Regions from separate parts of the Mesorhizobium sp. M0618 genome, predicted to be linked through region 1. Evidence: predicted binding sites of a transcription regulator. Region 1 holds the regulator's gene; each other region holds the start of a gene.
The links. Region 1 encodes LexA, which represses DNA repair genes until DNA is damaged. Its sites were predicted from a motif close to TGTTCNNNNTGTGTTCNG; they were not measured.
Positions count from the first base shown of each region.

Region 1 (3,278 bases):
CGGGTTCTTTCTCGGCAATCCAAAGCTTGTCGTCAACGATGACGGCGACATGCCGCTGCCGGCCCGAATTTCCTCTAGCGTGGAAAATGCCCGCGAAGGCATCGCCGACCATATCAGGGCGAGCGTCGGCGGCGCCGAAGGCGAGATCGCCGCGGCGCTGATCGTCGGCGTGCGCGCCGGCATTCCCGATGACATCAATGAGGCGATGCGACGTACCGGCATCTACCACATCATCTCCATTTCGGGACTGCACATGGCGCTGGTCGCAGGCACCATCATGGGTTTGCTGCGCGGCGCCTTCGCCTTGTCTCCCGACTTTTCCGCGCGTCGCCCGGTCAAGAAGTATGCCGCCGCCGCCGCACTGTTCTCGATCGCGGCCTATCTCATCATCTCGGGAGTCGTCGTTGCCGCCGAGCGCAGCTTCATCATGCTGGCGGTGATGCTGATTGCCGTGCTGTTCGATCGAGCAGCACTCACCATGCGCAATCTGGCGATCTCGGCGATCGCCGTCATCGTGGTGTCGCCGCATGAGGTGGTCGGCCCGAGTTTTCAGATGTCGTTCGCCGCGACCGCGGCTCTGGTCGGCGCCTATGCCGGCTGGGCCGATCACCGCGCGGGAAAAGCTAGACCGCCGCCGCCAAAGCGATCCATGCCAGGTTTCCTGACGCGAAAATTCCTGCTGGCGGCAACCGGCCTTGCCATGACCTCGATCATCGCCGGAAGCGCCACGACGCTGTTTGCCATCTGGCATTTTCAGCGTGTCTCGCCGCTTAGCCTGTTTGCCAACCTCGCGGTTATGCCGATCGTCACCGTCGTCATGTTCCTGGCCGTCGCCAGCGCGCTGCTGATGCCTTTCGGATTGGATTGGCCGGCTCTCTACCTGATGGGTAAGGGCCTGACGATGATGATCGCCATATCCGGCTGGATCTCCGAGCGTTCGCCTGTCGACGGGGTCGGGCTGATTTCGCAACAGTCGGTCCTGTTGGTGGCAATTGCTTTGGTCATCGCGACGATGGCGACAACTTGGCTGCGGCTCGCTGCCCTGCCATTCGCGCTGGCAGGCTTGCTGACCGTCTCGGATACGCGCACGCCGGATGTGCTGATCTCGGAAGACGCCCGGCTGGTGGCGTTGCCGATCGGTGGCGGCGAGCTTGCCGTCAGCCGGGAACGGCCGAACGAATTCACCGTCGACAACTGGAAACGCGCCCTGACATCAGAAACCATCGTCGTGCCAGAGGTGTTCGACAACAGCTATGGGCAATTCGATGTCGCGGATGCCGTTGATCTGCCGCTGGGATCGCCGTTCTATTGCTCCTCAGGCGTTTGCGTGGCCAGGCACATGTCCGGTGCGATCATTGCCTATGTCGAGGACCGCAAGGACACCTGGAAAGCCTGCGGCTTCGCCGAGCTGATCGTCATCAATGACGCCACCGCGTATGACGCCTGTCACAATCCGCTGGTTCTCGTCATCACCAAGCGGCAACTGGCTCGCAAAGGCAGTGCCGCGGTCTTCTTCGATCGCCAATCGGCGACCACGCCGGCGACGATCAGCTTCGCGGTGGACAGCCCATATCGGCCCTGGCACACGCAACGCAAATACTCTCGTGAGGCAAGGGGGCTGGCACCCTTCAAGAAACCGGAGAAGCCAGCGGCCAACCCGCAGCCGGCTCAGTAGCGGCGGATCAGGCCGACGAGCTTGCCTTGCACCTTGACCCTGTCCGGGCCGAAAATCCGTGTCTCGTAGGCTGGATTGGCGGCTTCGAGGGCAATCGAGGCGCCCTTGCGGCGGAACCGCTTCAGCGTCGCTTCCTCTTCGTCGACCAGCGCCACGATGATCTCGCCTGGCTGGGCGGTGTCGGCGTTGCGGATGATGACGGTGTCGCCATCGAAGATGCCGGCCTCGATCATCGAGTCACCCTTGACCTCCAGCGCATAGTGGGCGCCGCCCATGATCATATCCGGCGGCACCGAGATCGAATGCGTCTGATGCTGGATGGCATCGATCGGCACGCCGGCGGCGATGCGGCCCATCACCGGGATCGACACGGCGGAGACCGCATCGTCGTCATTGCCAGGCGAGGGCATCCGCGAAGGCGCCGGCTTGATCTGCCGGCCAAGGGCACCACCCTGACCGAGACTGCCCTGGATGACGCTTGGCGAAAACTTCTTTGCCGCGTTGAGACCGGGCGCGATCGAGTCCGGCAATCGCAGCACTTCCAGCGCGCGTGCCCGGTTGGGCAACCGGCGAATAAAGCCGCGCTCCTCAAGTGCGGTGATCAGCCGATGAATCCCGGATTTGGAAGCAAGGTCGAGCGCCTCCTTCATCTCGTCGAAGGATGGCGGAATGCCGCTCTCCTTCAGGCGTTCATGGATGAACATCAGCAGTTCATGTTGCTTGCGCGTCAGCATGGCGGCCCCCAGGTTACCTGAAACCAGAATCGAAAAACAAACCCAGAACAAACCCTATCTGTTCCAGTTGTGTTCTGCAACCGTTTAAAGTTTAATGAATTTGTTAAGGCTGCTGAAATTATTTGGCGCTTGCCAGCGGATCGCGATCAACAGGCGCTAGGCACGGCGATGCGCCTGTTCACATTGAAATTATTATGGTTAATGACCTGTGGCTCATCCTCGACCCAAGGCTTGGCATTATCAGTCTATCGACCTCCACAAAGGACGATATCAATCTTCGGGACGTTCGTTTGCCGTGAACGAAACGGAGCCAAAACGCCAACGTCTGTTGGCATTTGTGGCTGGAAATTCAGCCCTCCGTCATCTGCCAGGCAGTGAGGGCGGCGGCGGTGGATCGCGGGGATCGTTGCGTCAGGTAACGGCTTCCTTGACCGCGAAACGGCGGTCCTTCCATGCGCCCGTGCGCAGAATATCCTCCAGCACCTCAACCGCCAGCCACACATCCTTGTAGCCGACATAGAGCGGCGTGAAGCCGAAACGGATGGTCGATGGCGCACGAAAATCACCGATGACGCCGCGCTCGATCAGCGCCCGCATGATTTGATAGCCGTGATCGTGAAGGAACGACACCTGGCTGCCGCGCCTGGTCGCGTCGCGGGTGGTCTCCAGCGTGAGACCGTAGGCGCCGCACCTGGCTTCGACGAGCTGGATGAACAGTTCTGTCAACGCGACACTCTTCTTTCGCAATGCCGCCATGTCGACGTCATTCCAGATGGCAAGCGCGCCTTTGAGCGCCCGCATCGACAGGGTCGGCTGAGTGCCGCACAAAAAGCGGCGGATGCCGGTGCCGGCAACATAACCCCGTTCGA
Region 1 is NZ_JAMYQH010000014.1:27,903-31,180, forward strand. Features, by position in the region: gene NKJ04_RS16365 (ComEC/Rec2 family competence protein) at 1-1,675, shown strand, start outside; gene lexA (transcriptional repressor LexA) at 1,669-2,409, opposite strand; gene kynU (kynureninase) at 2,821-3,278, opposite strand, start outside.

Region 2 (3,278 bases), on a different contig from region 1:
CGGTTGGATACGAACCACAGATGCAGGTTCTTCTTGGCGCGGGTCAGGCCGACATAGGCAAGGCGGCGCTCTTCCTCCAGCCCGGAGCGGCCGCCTTCATCGAGCGCGCGCTGATGCGGGAACAGGCCTTCCTCCCAGCCGGGCAGGAAGACGGTCTCGAATTCGAGGCCCTTGGCCGAATGCAGCGTCATGATCGAGACGGCGTCGAGCCCGGCGTTCTGCTCGGCGTCCATGACGAGTGCGACATGCTCGAGGAAGGAGCGCAGCGATTCGTACTCCTCCATCGAGCGGATCAGCTCTTTCAGGTTCTCCAGCCGGCCGGGCGCTTCGACCGAGCGGTCGTTCTTCCACATGTCGGTGTAGCCGCTCTCTTCGAGAATGGTCTCGGCGAGTTCGGTATGCGGCGTGGTTTCCAGCGCCTTCTGCCAGCGCTCGAAATTGGCCGCGACCTCGCGCAGTGCCGCGCGCGGCTTCGGTTTCAACTCGTCGCTTTCGGCGAGCTTGGCGGCGGCTTCCAGCATCGGGATGCGCAGCGCGCGCGCCGTGTCGTGGATCTGGCGGATGGTGGCTTCACCAAGGCCGCGCTTGGGCACATTGACGATGCGCTCGAAGGCTAGGTCGTCGGCGCCTTGGGCGACGACGCGGAAGAAGGCGAGCGCATCGCGGATTTCCATGCGCTCGTAGAAGCGGGGGCCGCCGATGACGCGGTAGTTGAGGCCGAGCGTGACGAAGCGGTCCTCGAACTCGCGCATCTGGAAGGAGGCGCGGACCAGGATCGCCATGTCGTTGAGATTGTGCTTTTGCCGCTGGTAGGTCTCGATCGTCTCGCCGACGGCGCGGGCTTCCTCCTCGGAATCCCAAGCGGCGTGGACATGCACCTTGCCGTCCTCCGGCTCGTTGCGGTCGGTGAACAGCGTCTTGCCGAAGCGGCCCTCATTGTGGGCGATGAGGTGGGAGGCCGCGCCAAGGATGTGCGCGGTCGAGCGGTAGTTGCGCTCCAGCCGGATGATGGTGGCGCCGGGAAAATCCTTGTCGAAGCGCAGGATGTTGTCGATCTCGGCGCCGCGCCAGCCATAGATGGATTGGTCGTCGTCGCCGACGCAGCATATATTCACGCTCACGGGCTGTTCCGCGCCTGCCGGCGCGGGCCCTCCGCGGGGGCCTCGCAACGGCTCGGACGGACGGTCGTCCTTGCGGCCTTCGGCCGATTGGAGATTAGTCGCCGAAGGCTTGCGCCCGGCATCCGGCCTTTGCGCCAGGAGCCGCAGCCACATGTACTGGGCGGTGTTGGTGTCCTGGTACTCGTCGACGAGGATGTATTTGAAGCGCTTATGGTATTCCTTGAGCACGTCCGGATTGGCGCGGAAAATGCGGATCGGGTGGCAGAGCAGGTCGCCGAAATCGCAGGCGTTCAGCGTCTTCAGCCGTTCCTGATAGGCCTTGTAGAGTTCGCGGCCCTTGCCGTTGGCGAAGGCGCGCGCATCGCCCTCGGCGATGTCGGCGGGGCCTTGCCCCTTGTTCTTCCAGCCGTCGATCATCTGGGCGAACTGCTTGGCCGGCCAGCGCTTGTCGTCCAGACCTTCGGCCTGGATCAGCTGCTTGATCAGCCGCACGACGTCGTCGGTGTCGAGGATGGTGAAGTCGGAGCGCAAACCGGCGAGTTCGGCATGGCGGCGAAGCAGCTTGACGCCAATCGAGTGGAAGGTGCCGAGCCATGGCATGCCCTCGACATTGCCTTCGCCGATCAGCACGCCGATGCGGATCTTCATCTCGCGCGCAGCCTTGTTGGTGAAGGTCACCGCCAGGATCTGCGACGGGAACGCCTTGCCGGTGGCGAGGATGTGAGCGATGCGCGTGGTGAGCACGCGGGTCTTGCCGGTGCCGGCTCCGGCCAGCACCAGAACCGGGCCTTCCGTGGTTTCCACCGCCAGCCTCTGCTCGGGGTTCAGCCCCTTGAGATAGTCGGGCGCGTTGTTGTGTCCGCTGCGGGCAGCCATGGCGCGCGCGGCGATGCCCGACGGGGCCGTGGGCCGCGCATTGGGTTCGTCGAAAAAGGGCATGTCTTCGGAAAAGCCGGACATTGCCCCGAATGTAGTGATTCGGTGGGGAAAGACCAGAACTGTCTACGTTTTGTTCCGCTAAAATGCCCGATTGCTGCCCCGCGCTCCCACTGCGGTCGATGTTATCCCAAATTGCTATGGATCATTACGGCTTGCGCTTGAGGCCCGTGCTTGACAGGCGGGACCGTCAGGAGAAAGTTGTGCTTCGGGCAGCGACGCAATGCCGGGTTGCCATGGCCGCGCCGTGAAGCGCAACAGTCGAAGCCGCGAAGCGCAACAGTCGAAGGAGTATCATCTTGGCTGTCACCATCACCTCCCTCATTCTTTTCCTCATCGGCCTGGCACTCGGCGGCGGCGGCATCCGCCTGGCGATGCTGGGCGGCAGCTGGTACTATGTCATTGCCGGCCTTGCCTTCCTGATCGCCGCCTGGCTGCTCTACCGGCGCAGGTCCACCGCACTGTGGCTCTACGCGGTGATCGTGCTCGGCACGCTGGCCTGGGCGGTCTGGGAAACCGGCTTCGATTGGTGGGAACTCGGGCCGCGCGGCGGCATCATCGTGCTTCTCGCTTTGTGGCTGCTGACGCCGTGGGCGAGGCGGGGTCTTGCCGGCCCTGACGGGCGCGCACCGCTGATCCTTGCCGTGCTGGCCTCGCTGGCCGTCGCCGGTTATTCGATGACATCGGACCCGAAGGACATTGCCGGTGAACTCGGCACCGACAAGGTGGTCGCCAACGCCAATCTCGGCAATGATGTGCCGGCCGGCGAGTGGCACTATTACGGCCGCACGCAGTTCGGCCAGCGCTATTCGCCGCTCGACCAGATCACGCCTGACAATGTCGCCAAGCTGCAGCCGGCGTGGACCTACCAGACCGGCGACGTGAAGGGTCCGGACGACGTCGGCGAGACCACCTATCAGGTGACGCCGCTGAAGATCGGCGACACGCTCTACATCTGCACGCCGCACAATTTCGCCATCGCCATCGACGCCGCGAGCGGCAAGGAGAAATGGCGCTTCGACCCCAAGATCAAGCTCGACAAGGACCGCCAGCACCAGACCTGCCGCGGCGTGGCCTATTATGCCGATGCGGCCATCACTGCCGGCCAGCCGTGTGCTGCCCGCGTCTACCTGCCGACCTCGGACGCGCGGCTGATCGCGCTCGATGCCGCCAACGGGCAGGTCTGCCCGGCTTTTGCCGAAGGCGGCACGCTGAACCTTC
Region 2 is NZ_JAMYQH010000006.1:123,808-127,085, reverse strand. Features, by position in the region: gene NKJ04_RS09180 (ATP-dependent helicase) at 1-2,081, opposite strand, end outside; gene NKJ04_RS09175 (glucose/quinate/shikimate family membrane-bound PQQ-dependent dehydrogenase) at 2,357-3,278, shown strand, end outside.
Region 2: NKJ04_RS09180 (ATP-dependent helicase) is a predicted target of LexA. The motif match lies at 2,121-2,138, and genes of this name have one in related genera.

Region 3 (3,278 bases), on a different contig from region 1:
TGGCGCGACATGGCGGCTGGAAGTCGAGTTCCTGGCGCGCCGAGAGGTTTGATCGCCGAGGAATGCAGCAGCAGCCCAGAATAAAAGCGTCGCGATCCTTTGCGCCGGCATCAACCACTTTCCCGCTGACAGTTCCCACCGACCGGGCTTTGCTCTACCAATATTCTGTCCGGGCACGGCCCGGCGGGAGGGTCAGAGATGCCGAGTTTCGACAGCCTGTTCAACGCCTTCGTCACCATTCTCGTGACCATCGATCCGCCTGGCCTGGCGCCACTGTTCCTGGCCGTAACGCGCGGCATGAACCGCGAGGAGCGCCAGCAGGTTTCCGTCCGTGCCTCGATCATCGGCTTCCTGGTGATGGCGCTGTTTGCGGTTGCCGGCGCATCGATCCTGTCGGTGTTCGGCATAACGTTGCCGGCCTTCCGCGTCGCCGGCGGTTTCCTGCTGTTCTTCATCGCCTTCGAGATGGTGTTCGAGCGCCGGCAGGACCGTAAGGAGAAGATCGGCGACGTCGCCATCACCAAGGACATGATCCACAACATCGCCGCCTTCCCGCTGGCGATCCCGCTGATCGCCGGCCCCGGCGCGATTTCGGCGACGGTGCTGCTTTCCGGTTCATTTCAGGGATTTGCCGCGCAGGCAGCCCTGGTCGGCATCATCTTCGTCTGCCTCGCCATCACCTATCTGGTGTTCGTGCTGTCGGAACGCATCGACCGCATCCTCGGCCAGACTGGTCGTTCGATCCTGACCCGGCTGCTTGGCGTCATCCTGGCGGCACTGGCCGTGCAATTCGTGGCCGATGGCATCAAGGCGCTGATGGCGGGGTAACGCGACGAGCTGCCGCCGAAGCCGGCCCTATTTCACCGTCGTGTCGATCACTTCGAAATCGTGGGTAATCGTCGCGGTCTTGGCCAGCATCGCAGACGCCGAGCAATATTTTTCGATCGAAAGGTCGATCGCGCGTTTCACCTTGTCGCTGGAGAGTGCCCTGCCCTTGACGACGAAATGCATATGGATGCGTGTAAAAACCCTGGGCTCGGTTTCGGCCCGGTCGGAGTCGAGTTCGACGACGCAGTCCTCGACCGCCTCGCGGCCTTTTTCGAGGATATGCACGACATCATAGGCCGAACAGCCACCGGTGCCGATCAGCACCAGCTCCATCGGGCTTGGACCCGGCGACTTGCCTTCCGATCCGTGCGCTGTTCCGAGCACGACCTTGTGACCGCTGCCGGATTCCCCGACGAAGGTGCGCTCCTCGACCCACTTTACGCGTGCTTTCACCCAACTCGTCCTTTCACCGTATTTCGTTGATCGGCCCGGTCAGCGTTCAATTCACAATGCAAAACCCCGAAAGTCCATGAATGACTCTCGGGGCACTGTGTCTGACATAACTGTTGCGATCAGAACGGGATTTCGTCATCCAATTCGCGCGACGAACCGCCACCGCCGCCGCTCTTGGCACCGCCACCGCCGCGATTGAAGCCTTCGCTCGGGCTGGACTGGCCGAAATCGGAACCACGGCTGCTGCCGCCACCGGTATAGCCGCCGACCTGACCGCCCTCGCCCTGTCCGCGTGCGTCGAGCATCTGCAGCTCACCGCGGAATTTCTGCAGCACGACTTCCGTCGTGTACTTGTCGGCACCGGTCTGGTCCTGCCATTTGCGCGTCTGCAACTGGCCCTCGACATAAACCTTCATGCCCTTCTTCAGATATTGCTCCGCCACCTTGGCGATGCCCTCATTGAAGATGACGACGTTGTGCCACTCGGTTTTTTCCTTGCGTTCGCCGGAATTCTTGTCGCGCCAGCTTTCCGATGTGGCGATGCGGATGTTGACGACCGGTTCACCCGAATTCAGGCGACGGATTTCGGGATCCGCGCCGAGATTGCCGACCAGAATGACCTTGTTGACGCTACCCGCCATGATATTTCTCCGCGCTCATCCGAAACAAATTTTTGTCGCAGCACCTTACAGGCTGCAGGCGATCGCCGCTTGCCATGGCTGCCTTTACCCACAAGGTTTTTGTTCCCTTTTCGTTCTTATCCGCATCGCTGCTTATTGTCAAGGAATGGCAGCAATGCCGAAGCCGATCATATGGGCTCGAAAAGACCGCTTGCCAAATCGATAAGTGTGCACTTATGCTTTTGGCATGATCGAAGCAGAGATTTTTCGCGCACTGGCCGACCCGACGCGCCGCGCCGTCTTTGAGCGGCTGGCCGCCGGCGAGATGAGCGTGTCGGAATTGCGCACCGGGATGACGGTGTCGCAGCCCGCGGTGTCGCAGCATCTGGCGGTGCTGCGTGGCGCCGGGCTGGTGGTCGAGCGGCGAGCCGGCCGCAACGCCTATTACCGCGCCGATCCGCAGGGGCTCGCCCCCTTGCTCTCCTGGGTCGAACGCTACCGGACCTTCTGGCCGGAACGCATCGAAAGGCTGAAGGCGGTTTTGAAGGACATGGATCAATGAAGAAGGCGGGATCAATACGAGGGCCAAAGCGACGCCGCGGATGCGCTCGAGTTCGAGTACGACCTTGCGGCGCCGCCGGAAAAGGTGTGGCGGGCCCTGACCGTGCCGGAGTTGCTGGCCGCCTGGATGATGCCGAACGACATCAGGCCGGAGACTGGCAGCCGTTTCGCCTTCGCCGGTCCGGATGCGCCGATCGAATGCGAAATCCTCGACGCCGAACCCGAGAAGCTGCTGCGCTATTCCTGGCGGGAGCAGCCGGCCGACGCAGCCAGGCAGGATCCGCTCGAAAGTACCGTCACCTTCACACTTGCCCGAACCGTTTCCGGCGGCACGCATCTGCGCATCGTCCATGACGGATTTGCCCGCAAGGCCATGCCTGCCATCGCCATGGCGGGCGCCGGCTGCCGGCTTTCGCTCGGTGCAAACAGGTCATCTAAGCCAATCGCCGCAAACACGCCTCGCCTCCTGCTTCGCGCGGCCTGAAAACAAAACGGACGGAGAGAGATAATGAGCGGTGTTGCCAGTCTGGTGCCGATGGTCATCGAGCAATCGAGCCGCGGCGAACGCGCCTTCGACATCTTTTCGCGGCTGCTGCGCGAGCGCATCATCTTCATCAACGGCGAGATCAACGACGACATTTCGGCGCTGGTCTGCGCGCAGCTTTTGTCGCTGGAATCGGACAATCCCGACAAGGAGATCTCGCTCTACATCAACTCGCCGGGCGGCGTGGTCACCAGCGGCTTCGCCATCTACGACACAATGCAATACATCAGCTGCCCGGTGTCGACCGTATGCATGGGGTTTGCCGCATCGAT
Region 3 is NZ_JAMYQH010000036.1:50,406-53,683, forward strand. Features, by position in the region: gene NKJ04_RS28875 (hypothetical protein) at 1-52, shown strand, start outside; gene NKJ04_RS28880 (MarC family protein) at 199-828, shown strand; gene NKJ04_RS28885 (OsmC family protein) at 856-1,281, opposite strand; gene NKJ04_RS28890 (single-stranded DNA-binding protein) at 1,401-1,922, opposite strand; gene NKJ04_RS28895 (ArsR/SmtB family transcription factor) at 2,149-2,463, shown strand; partial or broken gene NKJ04_RS28900 (SRPBCC family protein) at 2,488-2,946, shown strand; gene NKJ04_RS28905 (ATP-dependent Clp protease proteolytic subunit) at 2,971-3,278, shown strand, end outside.
Region 3: NKJ04_RS28890 (single-stranded DNA-binding protein) is a predicted target of LexA. The motif match lies at 2,023-2,040, and genes of this name have one in related genera.